2 regions of the Paraburkholderia sp. WC7.3g genome follow, and region 1 is predicted to be linked to the other one. Evidence: riboswitches for the same ligand, from Rfam matches in the RefSeq annotation. Region 1 holds a riboswitch; the other holds the start of a gene.
The links. A riboswitch is a leader RNA that binds a small molecule or an ion and turns the genes downstream of it on or off. The one in region 1 is predicted to bind cobalamin.
Positions count from the first base shown of each region.

Region 2: linked by a shared signal. The riboswitch ahead of OKW43_RS17660 (TonB-dependent receptor domain-containing protein) and the one ahead of cobW (cobalamin biosynthesis protein CobW) in region 1 are both predicted to bind cobalamin.

Region 1 is NZ_JBNDMA010000001.1:12,395-17,662, reverse strand. It holds gene OKW43_RS00070 (cobyrinate a,c-diamide synthase) at 1-1,090, opposite strand, end outside; gene cobO (cob(I)yrinic acid a,c-diamide adenosyltransferase) at 1,190-1,792, opposite strand; gene OKW43_RS00060 (cobalamin biosynthesis protein) at 1,789-2,223, opposite strand; partial or broken gene cobA (uroporphyrinogen-III C-methyltransferase) at 2,299-3,036, opposite strand; cobalamin riboswitch at 3,231-3,489, opposite strand; cobalamin riboswitch at 3,570-3,848, shown strand; gene cobW (cobalamin biosynthesis protein CobW) at 3,944-5,035, shown strand; gene cobN (cobaltochelatase subunit CobN) at 5,049-5,268, shown strand, end outside.
Region 2 is NZ_JBNDMA010000002.1:1,323,215-1,328,482, reverse strand. It holds gene OKW43_RS17665 (FecCD family ABC transporter permease) at 1-896, opposite strand, end outside; gene OKW43_RS17660 (TonB-dependent receptor domain-containing protein) at 936-2,870, opposite strand; cobalamin riboswitch at 2,959-3,223, opposite strand; gene OKW43_RS17655 (ATPase) at 3,444-3,803, shown strand; gene OKW43_RS17650 (cell division protein ZapA) at 3,800-4,114, shown strand; RNA gene ssrS (6S RNA) at 4,196-4,377, shown strand; gene OKW43_RS17640 (EVE domain-containing protein) at 4,519-4,977, shown strand; gene OKW43_RS17635 (SIMPL domain-containing protein) at 5,222-5,268, shown strand, end outside.

The DNA.
Region 1 (5,268 bases):
TCAGCGCGCCGTGGACGCCGTCGATCTGCTGCATGCCGAGCGACGTGAAGCGCGTTTGCATCGTCGCGTGACCGGGCAGCAGACCGAGCATCGGCGCGCTCGTGCCCTGCGCGTCGGTCAGCGTGTCGAGCAGATAGAGCATGCCGCCGCATTCGGCGACCACCGGCTTGTCCGCCTCGACGTGCGCGCGGATCGATGCGGCGCTGTTCGCGTTGCCCGCCAGCGTCGCCATATGCAACTCGGGATAGCCGCCGGGCAGATAGAGCGCATGCGTGTCGGCGGGCAACGCTTCGTCGGCGAGTGGCGAAAAATAGCTGAGCCGCGCGCCGAGCGCTTCGAGCAGCGCGACGTTGGCCGGATAGATGAACGAGAACGCGGCGTCGCGCGCGATCGCGATGTGTTTGCCTTGCAGCAGACGCGGCAGCACCTCGGCGGAGGGCGCGCCGAAATCGACCGGCGGCGGCAGTTCGGCGAGCGCGGTCGACGCGAGCGTATCCGCCGCGCGATCGAGGCGCGCTTCGAGATCGTCGATTTCGTCGGCCTGGTGCAGACCGAGGTGACGGTCGGGCAACGTGATCTGATCGCTCTCGGCGATGTGGCCGCACCAGCGCAAGCCGGGCGGCAGCGCTTCCTGCAGCATTTGCGCGTGCCGGGCGGAACCGACGCGATTCGCGAGCACGCCATGAAACGGCAGTTGTGGCCTGAAGCGCGCGAGGCCGAACGCGAGCGCGCCGAACGTTTGCGCCATCGCCTGCGCGGAAATCACCGCGAGCACCGGCACGCCGAAAGTGGTCGCGAGATCGGCGCTGCTCGGTGTGCCGTCGAACAGGCCCATCACGCCTTCGATCAGGATCAGGTCCGCTTGTTGCGCCGCCCGCGCGAGCAGGTTACGGCACGCGCTTTCGCCGACCATCCACAGATCGAGCGACAGCACCGGCGCGCCGCTCGCACGGGCAAGGATCATCGGGTCGAGAAAATCCGGCCCGGTCTTGAACACGCGCACGCGACGTCCGAGCCGTCGGTGATAGCGCGCGAGACCGGCGGTGATCGTGGTCTTGCCTTGTCCCGACGCGGGCGCGCTGATGAACAGCGCGGGACACGCCGCGGAGCAAGTCCCCTTGGGGCGCGCCCCGAAGGAAGTCCCCTGGGGGGACGCCCCGGACGAAGTCGCCTTGGAGACGGCCAACGCTCAGAACTCCACGCCGCGCTGCGCCTTCACACCCTGCTCGCGATACGGATGCTTGATCGCGCGCATTTCGGTGACGAGGTCGGCGGCTTCGATCAGCGCATCCGGCGCGTGACGTCCGGTCACGACGACGTGCAACATCGGCGCGCGCGCGCTGATGACGGCAAGCACTTCGTCGAGCGGCAGGTACTCGTACTTCAGCACGGTGTTCAGTTCATCGAGGATCACCATCTGATAGTCGCCGCTTTCGATCATCCGCCGCGCTTCGTTCCAGCCCTTGCGCGCGGTCGCCATGTCGGCCTCGCGATCCTGCGTGTTCCACGTGTAGCCGTCGCCCATCGTAACGAAATCGCACAGCGCGATTGCGCCGAGGAAATCGCGCTCCGACGTATGCAGCGCGCCTTTGATGAACTGCACGACGCCGAGCCGCATGCCGTGGCCGAGCACCCGCACGGCCATGCCGAACGCGGCCGTGCTCTTGCCCTTGCCGGTGCCGGTGTTGACGATCAGCAGGCCTTTTTCGACGGTCGCGCCGGCCTGCTTCTTTTCGTGGCCTTCGCGGCGGCGTTCGGTCATGCGTTGATGCGATTCCAGATCGGTTTTCATCGAGGGTCCTGGTCTTGAGAGGCGGGATGGGATGGGGTCGCGTCGCTAAGGGCAGCGTTGTTCGCCGCTGCGATCGCCACCGTGATGCCGGCGTGCGCGGTCTTGCGTACGATTAGACGCGCGTTTTGCGCGGTTGTGGTGCAGTCCGGCGCCGTTGCCGCCAGCAGCGCGCACGGCTCGCACACACCATCGACGCCGAGATGCGTGTGTGCCGCCGCCGACGGCGACGCGACCGGTACGGCGGCGATCTGCTCGCGGCTGAACAGTTGCAGCGGCAGCTGATGACGTGAGCAGAATTCGAGCAGACCTGCTTCGTTGGCTTTGGTGTCGATCGTCGCGATCGCGCGAATCTGCTCGAAGGCATTCGATCCGAGCGCTGCGCGTACGGCGGCTTCGATATCGACGGCTTCGCTGTGCAAGCGGCAACCGATGCCGACGCTCAGCGTTTTGATCGCGCGTCCGCGTCCGTGTCGTGTCGCGCTCGCTGCTGGTTCGCGAGCGACGCCGGCGTCGCGTTCGGCCGCATCGCGCGCCAGTGCGAGCGACGCCACACCGCCCATCACGACGATCGCCGGCGAGCCGAGTCCCGCGCGCGCGACCGCCTCGGCGAACTCGCGAAGCGGCGCGAGCACATGACGCTGCTCAGGCCGCGTCGCTGACTCGATCGCCGCGCAGGGCGTGTCGGCGGACATGCCGGCCGCGAGCAACGCGCGGGCGATCTCGCCGAGCCGGCGCATGCCCATATAGATCACGAGCGTCATGCGCGTCGCGGCGAGCGCGGCCCAGTCCGGTTCGCCACTGCCAGCGCCGTGGCCGGTGACGAACACGACGCCCTGCGCGTAATCGCGATGCGTGACCGCGATGCCGAGCGCGGCGGGCGCCGCGATGCCGGCCGTGATGCCGTTGATCACGTCGACTTCGATTCCCGCGGCCTGCAGCGCCTGCAACTCTTCGCCACCGCGGCCGAACACGAACGGATCGCCGCCCTTGAGCCGCGCAACGCTGCGCCCCGCGCGCAGATGCCCGAGCATTTGCGCGACGATGTCGGCTTGCGGCGTCGATGGATGGCCGCCGCGTTTGCCGACGTACACGACTTGCGCGTTGGCGCGCGCGAACTGCAGCACGTCGGGATTCACCAGATCGTCGACGAGCACGACATCGGCCTGCGCGAGCGCGCGGGTGGCCTTCAGCGTGATCAGTTCGACGTCGCCGGGACCGGCGCCGATCAGCCAGGCGCGCGTCATCGCGGCGTGCACGGCGCGCGCCATGCGGTGATGGAAGAAGAGAAGCGGCGTGCGACAGCGCGCGCGGCGGTGAACATAGAGGTCATGCGGTACAGCGAATCCGGGCACGCGCGATGCCGCGCTGCTACGCCTTCACATCCGTTCCCCGCGGATTCCGGCGGCCGGCGGCGCAACCTGATGCACGGATGCATGCGGCGCCGCCTCCGCGTCTGGCCGGTATCCGGGCTGGCGGCCTCACGCGCTTTGCCTTCCCGTCCCGGTTTGCGGATTCGCGGGACAGTGGCATCAAAAACGCATGCGCGGCACGTCCGAATCGACAGCGAATCGAATCGCGCGCCGCAGGTCGCTTACCGTTGCGGGGACAGCACAGGTTGAACGCGCGACGCGCTGCCTGTTTCCCGTTTAACTGCACACGCGAACGCATGTGCGAGCACCAAACGCGCGCATACGATAGCACATGGCGCCTTGCCGGATAAGCGTCGGCGGCGCTTTTCGGCACGCTGGGTTCCTTGACTGCGCAAGGTCGCGGGCCTACACTCGCACGCACTTTGGGTGCTCGCGTGCGCGTTCGTGCGCATGCAGTTAAACGGGAAACAGGGAGCCACCTGCTCTGCAACGGCTAACCTGTGCTGTCCCCGCAACGGTAAGCGAAAAGCGGTTCCGGCTCGATGGCCGGGGCACCGCGGTGCCGGCTTCGATGTCCTCGCGCAAGGTCGCGTCGACATCTCACCACTGGACGAGAAACCACTCGGCCGGGAAGGGGAAGCGGCGCTTTCGCCAGCCCGGATACCGGCCTGAAGAAGCAGAACGTACGCCGCGGGGATGCGGCGGCGCGTTCATGACCTCATCTCCGCTTTCTGTATTTCCGTTGTCGCGGCCATGCCGTCGCCAACGGATGGACCTCACGATGCAAACTCAATTGCGCAAGATTCCCGTCACGATCGTCACGGGCTTTCTCGGCAGCGGCAAAACCACGCTGCTGCGGCATATTCTTCAGCATGCGGGCGGCAAGCGCATCGCGGTGATCGTCAACGAGTTCGGCGAGCTCGGCATCGATGGGGAAATCCTCAAGGGCTGCGGCATCGGTTGCGATGAAAACGGTGACGAGACCGAAGGGCAATTGTATGAACTCGCGAACGGTTGTTTGTGCTGCACCGTGCAGGAAGAATTTTTTCCGGTGATGGAAAAGCTCGCGGAACGCCGTGACGAACTCGATCACGTGCTGATCGAAACGTCGGGGCTGGCGTTGCCGAAGCCGCTCGTGCAGGCGTTCAACTGGCCGCAAATCCGCAACGGCTTCACGGTCGACGCGGTGGTGACGATGGTGGACGGGCCGGCCGCCGCAAGCGGCCAGTTCGCCGATAACCCGCTTGCCGTCGATGCGCAGCGCAAGGCCGATCCGAGTCTCGATCACGAGTCGCCGCTGCACGAACTGTTCGAAGACCAGTTGTCGGCGGCCGATCTGGTGATTCTGAACAAGACCGATCTGATCGACGATGCGCGGCAGCACGAGGTCGAAGCCGCGATCCGCGCGGAGATTCCGCCGCAGGTGAAGATCGTACGCGCGCAGCAGGGGCGGCTCGACCTGCATACGCTGCTGGGCCTCGAAGCGGCGTCGGAACAGACGATCCACCTGCGTCACGACCATCACGGTTCCGCCGACGACCCCGATCATCACCACGACGAATTCGATTCGGTCGTCGTGCAGGCCGGTGTGCGCTCGCGCGACGCGGCGCTCGCCGCCTTGCAGGCGCTTGTCGAAAGCCACACGATTTACCGTGTCAAAGGCTTCGCCGCGTTGCCGGGCGCGGCGATGCGTCTCGTGATCCAGGGCGTGGGCCGGCGCTTCGACAGCTACTTCGACCGGCGCTGGCAGGCGGGCGAAAATGGCGAAGGCGCGTTGAGCCGCTTCGTGCTGATCGGCGAAGACCTCGATCGACACGCGCTGCAACAGGCGTTCGACGCGGCGCTTGGCGCGACGTCGAACGCGACGGCATAACGGGCGCGCCAGTATGCATCTGCTGCGCACGACGCCGGGCGGCTTCGTCGACGATACGCAGGGCGTGATCCGCATCGATCAGCAGCCCGCCGATATCGTCGTGCTCAGTTCCGCCGATACCACGCTGTCGCTGCTCGCAAGCGTGGTGCCGCGTCTGGGCGACGGCTTCCCGAGCGTGCGGCTCGCGAACGTCACCTATCTGCGTCAGCCGGCCTCGGTCGATTTCTATATCG
Region 2 (5,268 bases), on a different contig from region 1:
TCGTTGCCGAACGCGAGCCGCAGCACGTGCGGCACGACGAGACCGACGAAGCCGATCGTGCCGGCGGTCGTCACCGCCGCGGCCGCCGCCAGCGACGCGACCAGGTACACGCGCAAACGCAGCGGCATCACCGCGACGCCCAACGCCTGCGCGGCGGCGTCGCCGCGCAGCAGCACGTTCAGACGCGGCGCGGCCGGGACGATCGCGAGCAACACGAGCGCGAGCGCAATCAGCGCGGTCCACGGCAGCGCGCCGCCGTTGAGGTCGCCGGTGAGCCAGAACAGCATGCCGCGCAGGCGGCTATCGGGCGCGAGATTGAGCAGCAGCGTGATCAACGCGCCCCACCCGGCCGCGATCACCGCGCCGGTCAGCAGCAAACGCGGCGACGTGTCCTGCGGCTCGCCGCGCCATAGCTCGCGACGCGCGAGGCCGAGCACCAGCAGGATCGACACGAACGCGCCCGCGAACGCGCTCGCATCGACGATCCACCATGCGCCGCCCGCGATCATCGCGACGAGCGCGAACGTCGCCGCGCCGCCCGACACGCCGAGCACGTACGGCTCGGCCAGCGGATTGCGCAGCAGCACCTGCAGCAGCGCGCCGGCAAGCGCGAGCAACGCGCCGCACGCGAAGCCCGCGAGTGCGCGCGGCAAACGCAACGTGCGCACGATTTCGCCGGCGAGATCGTCGCTGCCCGTGCCGCCGAACGTGTGTGTAGGCGCGAGCGCCGCCAGCACGCGCGACGGCGCGAGCGGCACGCTGCCGAGCACCAGCGACGCGCCGAGCACCGTGACGGCGGCGAGCGCGAGGCCGAGCCAGATCGCGGCCGCGCGCTTCGCGCTCATCGGGCGCGGCGTCGCCATCGCGGCGGACAGCGAAGTGGACGCGCGACTCATCCGCGGGCGCTCACGCACGCGGCCAATCCGGCGCGCGCGTCATTGCTGCTGCCAGCCGAGCGTGAGATACGCACCGCGTCGCGGCGAGTTGTACGAGTAGGCCGTTTCATAATCCTTGTTCAACAGATTGTCGATTTGTGCGCTGACGTACCACGCTTTGGTGATGTTGTAGCGCGCCGACAGATTCACGATGCCATAACCGCCGAGGTTGCCAGTGCTATCCGTGCGCGGACCGCTGACGATCCACTCGCCGCCAACGCGCCATCCACCGATGCCGCGATTCACCGCGAACGACGCGAACCGTCGCGCGCGCCGCACGAGGTCGGTGCCGTTGTCGAGATCGACCGGATTCTGCAGCGTCACCGTTGCGCGCACGTCGGTCTTGCCGACATGACCGCTCCACGATCCTTCGAGTCCCTGCACCTTCGCATGGCCGACGTTCTCGGCGAGATAGATGCCGGGGATCGTCTGCACGTAGTCGATCAGATTCGTATAACGCGTCTGGAAGGCGTTCAACCGCATTACGCCGAGCGCATCGGTCGCGTACTGCAAACCGGCTTCGACAGAATGACTGCGCTCGGGCTGGATCGACGGATTGCCGCTGATCGGATAGTACAGATCGTCGAAGCTGGGCGCGCGGAACGCATCCGAATAGCTTGCGGTTGCCTTCCAGTGCGACGTGATGTCGAAACCGTAGCCGAGATAGTAACTGTTCGCTCCACCGAAATCGGAGTACTGGTCGCGTCGCACGTTGGCCTGAATCTGGTTGCGGCCGAAGCGCGCGCTGTAGCCCGCGAAGACCGAATCGACGTGACGCTCGGGCGCGGCGAACGTGTCGGAGTCGAGCGTCTGGTCGAGATGCTCGTAGCCGAGTTGCAGCTTCTGGTTCGCGGCGAGCGCGAAATCGTTCTGCCACGTGTACTGGCGATTGTCGGTATTGAAGCGGCCGTTGTCGATGCCATTGGTGTTCGATACGCTGCGGTCGTCGCCCTCCGCGAGCGTGAAGTGGGTGGTCCACCAGTCGGTCAACTTGCCGTTCGCGAATACCGACACCTGACGCACCTTGCTGTAGAGGTTGTTCAGATCGGTGGGCTCGCCGTACGCATTGTCGTAGCTGTTGTTGTTGTTCGACTGGAAGTATCTGACGCCCGCGTCCCACTTGTCGTTGAACGTGTGACGCAGCGACGCGGTGATGCTTTCGTTCAGATTGCCGTTCGGGTTCGGATTCGCGTTCGGCGCCTCGAGCGGATTGAGCGACGAAAATCCGTCGTCTTTGGTGCGCGCAAGCGCGATGCTGAAAGTCGTGCGGCCGTCCTGATCGAGCGCACCGTTCACGCCGGCCGTTTGCGTCTGCGTGTGATAGCTGCCGTAGCCGACCGAAAAATTGAACCGCGGCGGATGATCGCCGCCGTCTTTCGTGAACACCTGCACGACGCCGCCGATCGCGCCCGAGCCGTACAACGCCGACACGTTGCCGTTCACCACTTCGACGTGATCGACCTGATCGAGCGGAATCTGCGCGAGCTGAGCGGAGCCGAGGCTCACTGAATCGACGCGCACGCCGTCGATCAGCAGCAACGATTGCGTCGCCGACGCGCCGCGCAAAAAGAGGCTCGTGGTCGAACCGGGGCCACCCGTACGCGAGATTTGCGCGCCGGGCGCGAATTGCAGCAGGCCGGGCAGATCGGTCGCGCTCGTGTCGGCGATGTCCTGCTGATCGAACCGCGTGGTCTGCGGGATCGCCTCGGTCAGCGCTTGCGGTCCGCGTTGCGCGGTCACGACGATCGGCGACAGCGCGGTGTCCGCGGCATCGGCTGAGGTGATATTGGCGGCGTTGTTGATGACGTTTGCGGCATTCGCAGCGGTTGCATCCAAAGCGGACGATGAAGACGCGGGCTCGGCGCTTTGCGCATGCACGACGAGCGGCAGGCTCGCGAACGCGAAGAGCATCGCGCGGGCGATGGGGGACAACATGGGATGACATTCCTGTGGCTAGCGTGCGCGGCCTGCTTCCCCGCAGGCCGACGCGTCACGAGGCGTCCCTTGTTTAACGTTTTCGCGGGGACGTCCCTCTTTTCTGGCCGGTATCCGGGCTACGACACATCGATCCCGCCTTCCCACGCGTGACGCGCAGTGGCACACTCGCACGTTGAACTTCCAACCTTGCGATCAGGACCGACCTGCATGAGCACATCACATGCGGTCGCTTACCGTTGCGGGGGCAGCGCAGGTTCGCGCATCCGGTTTTGGCACCGCGCGCGCCCTGCTTCCCGTTTAACTGCGCGCGCCGATAAGCGCGCGCGGGCACCAGAGTGCGGGAAGTTTAGGAGCGGCCTCGCGGAGCGTCAAGAGAGGTCATTCGGAGCGCAATCCGTTCTGCTGAATGCAGGTTATTGTCCGATGGATTGCCGGTTTTTTATCTTATGGTCGACGACACGACATGCAACGAACGTGCATGAAGCGATGCTGTTACGTCTCGAAACGAGACAATTGTCGGAACCTGTAATATTCCGCGCTAAAATGCGATGTCTTTAGAGGACGCAGCACATGCTCACCGAACTCGAATCACTCTCCCAGAACATCGGCAAACTGATTGCGATCAGCCAGCGCCACAACGAAGCGCGGCTCGCGCTCGAAGAGCAACTCGCGCAAACGCGTGCCGAGGTACAAGCCACGCACGCGGAGCTCGCGCAATTGCGCGAAGAGCGCGACACACTGCAGGCCGAACGCGACGCACTGTCCGCCAAGATCGACGACGCTCAGGTGCGCCTGAATGCGATTCTCGAAAAATTGCCGCGCGCACGCGCGAGCAGCGAACCGGATAACCAGCTCGATCTGCTCGAGCCCGCCCAGCCCGAACACGAGGAAGCGGAAAGCGACGTGAGCCGACACGGAGAAAGCGCATGACCACCAAGCAGATCGAGGTATCGATTCTCGAAGTACCCTATCGTCTCGCCTGTTCGCCGGAAACGGAAGGCGCGCTGCTCGAGGCGGTCGCGCGCGTCGACGCGGAGATGAAGAAAATCCGCGGTAACAGCAACGTCCGGGGCACGGATCGCATCGCGGTGATGGCTGCGCTGTCGCTGGCATCGGAACTGCTTAAATTGCAAAGCAGCGTGCGACACGGAGAAGCATTTCCCGCTGAAGAAATCCGGCGTACAATGCAGCAAATGAACGAACAGCTAGGTACTGTGATTGAGCAGTACAGCGTGCAGTAAGCAGTATTGGGTTAGTTAGTAGTGGGCCGGTTTCGAACCGGTCGCAAGTTCAAAGGTATGTGTTGTAGCTTCATCGGTTTAGCTTCCCTGCCTGGTTCGCCAAGGTCATATATTCCTTGAACCAATGCCATGTGCACGGTTGCGGAAATTTGTAGCACGGGCGTGCGCGTCACTCAGTCTGATGTACCCGAAGTGTTGCTAACTGCGACCAATTCTGAACCCTCGGTTCAGGATGCCGGCCTAGCGGCTAAGGCGGGGACCTTATCTGGAACGGCATCGGACTTCGGTTCGATGCCGTTTTTCTTTGGTCGTCGTTTTTTCGTTTGAGCGCCTTTTTCAGGGGCTTTTCCGCACGCGCCTGCTGTTGTTGCGCGTCGTTCAATCTCACACGCTGACTCCGATTCATGCGCTACTGGCTGATGAAGTCCGAACCGGACGAAGCAAGCATCGACGACCTCGCCAACGCACCGCATCGCACCTTGCCGTGGACCGGCGTGCGCAACTATCAGGCGCGCAACTTCATGCGCGACGTGATGCAGATCGGCGACGGCGTGCTCTTCTATCATTCGAGCTGTCCGGAGCCCGGCATCGCGGGCATCGCGGAGGTCTCGTCGACCGCGTATCCGGACCCGAGCCAGTTCGATGAAAAGAGTCCGTACTACGACGCGAAATCGTTGCCGGAAACGCCGCGCTGGATGCTCGTCGACGTCGTGTTCAAGAAGAAAATTGCGCTGATTCCGCTTGCCGCGCTGCGCGAGCATGCCGAATTGCAGAACATGCGCGTGCTCGCCAAAGGCAACCGTCTATCGATCATGCCGGTGACCGACGCCGAATGGCGATTCATCACTAAACGGCTCGTTTAAAGGTGAACTCGCGGCGCGGCACGTGTCGTGAGCGCACGCGGGTCATCAGCCCAATCCGGCCGCAAAACACTAATTGGGGAACCAAGCGCCAGTCGAGCGCGCCTAATCGGTCAACGAAAGCGTGGGCTCAACCCGACCGCTCTCCAGCACCCGAAGCCATTCGCCAACGCATCCGTCAAACCGCGCGCCGCCACGCGGTGCTCGCATCGAACGTGCACAACCTGTGCAAACCAGGAGTCCAGCCATGACGAAAAGAACCGCACGGGCCGTCGCACTCGCGCTCGCCTTTGG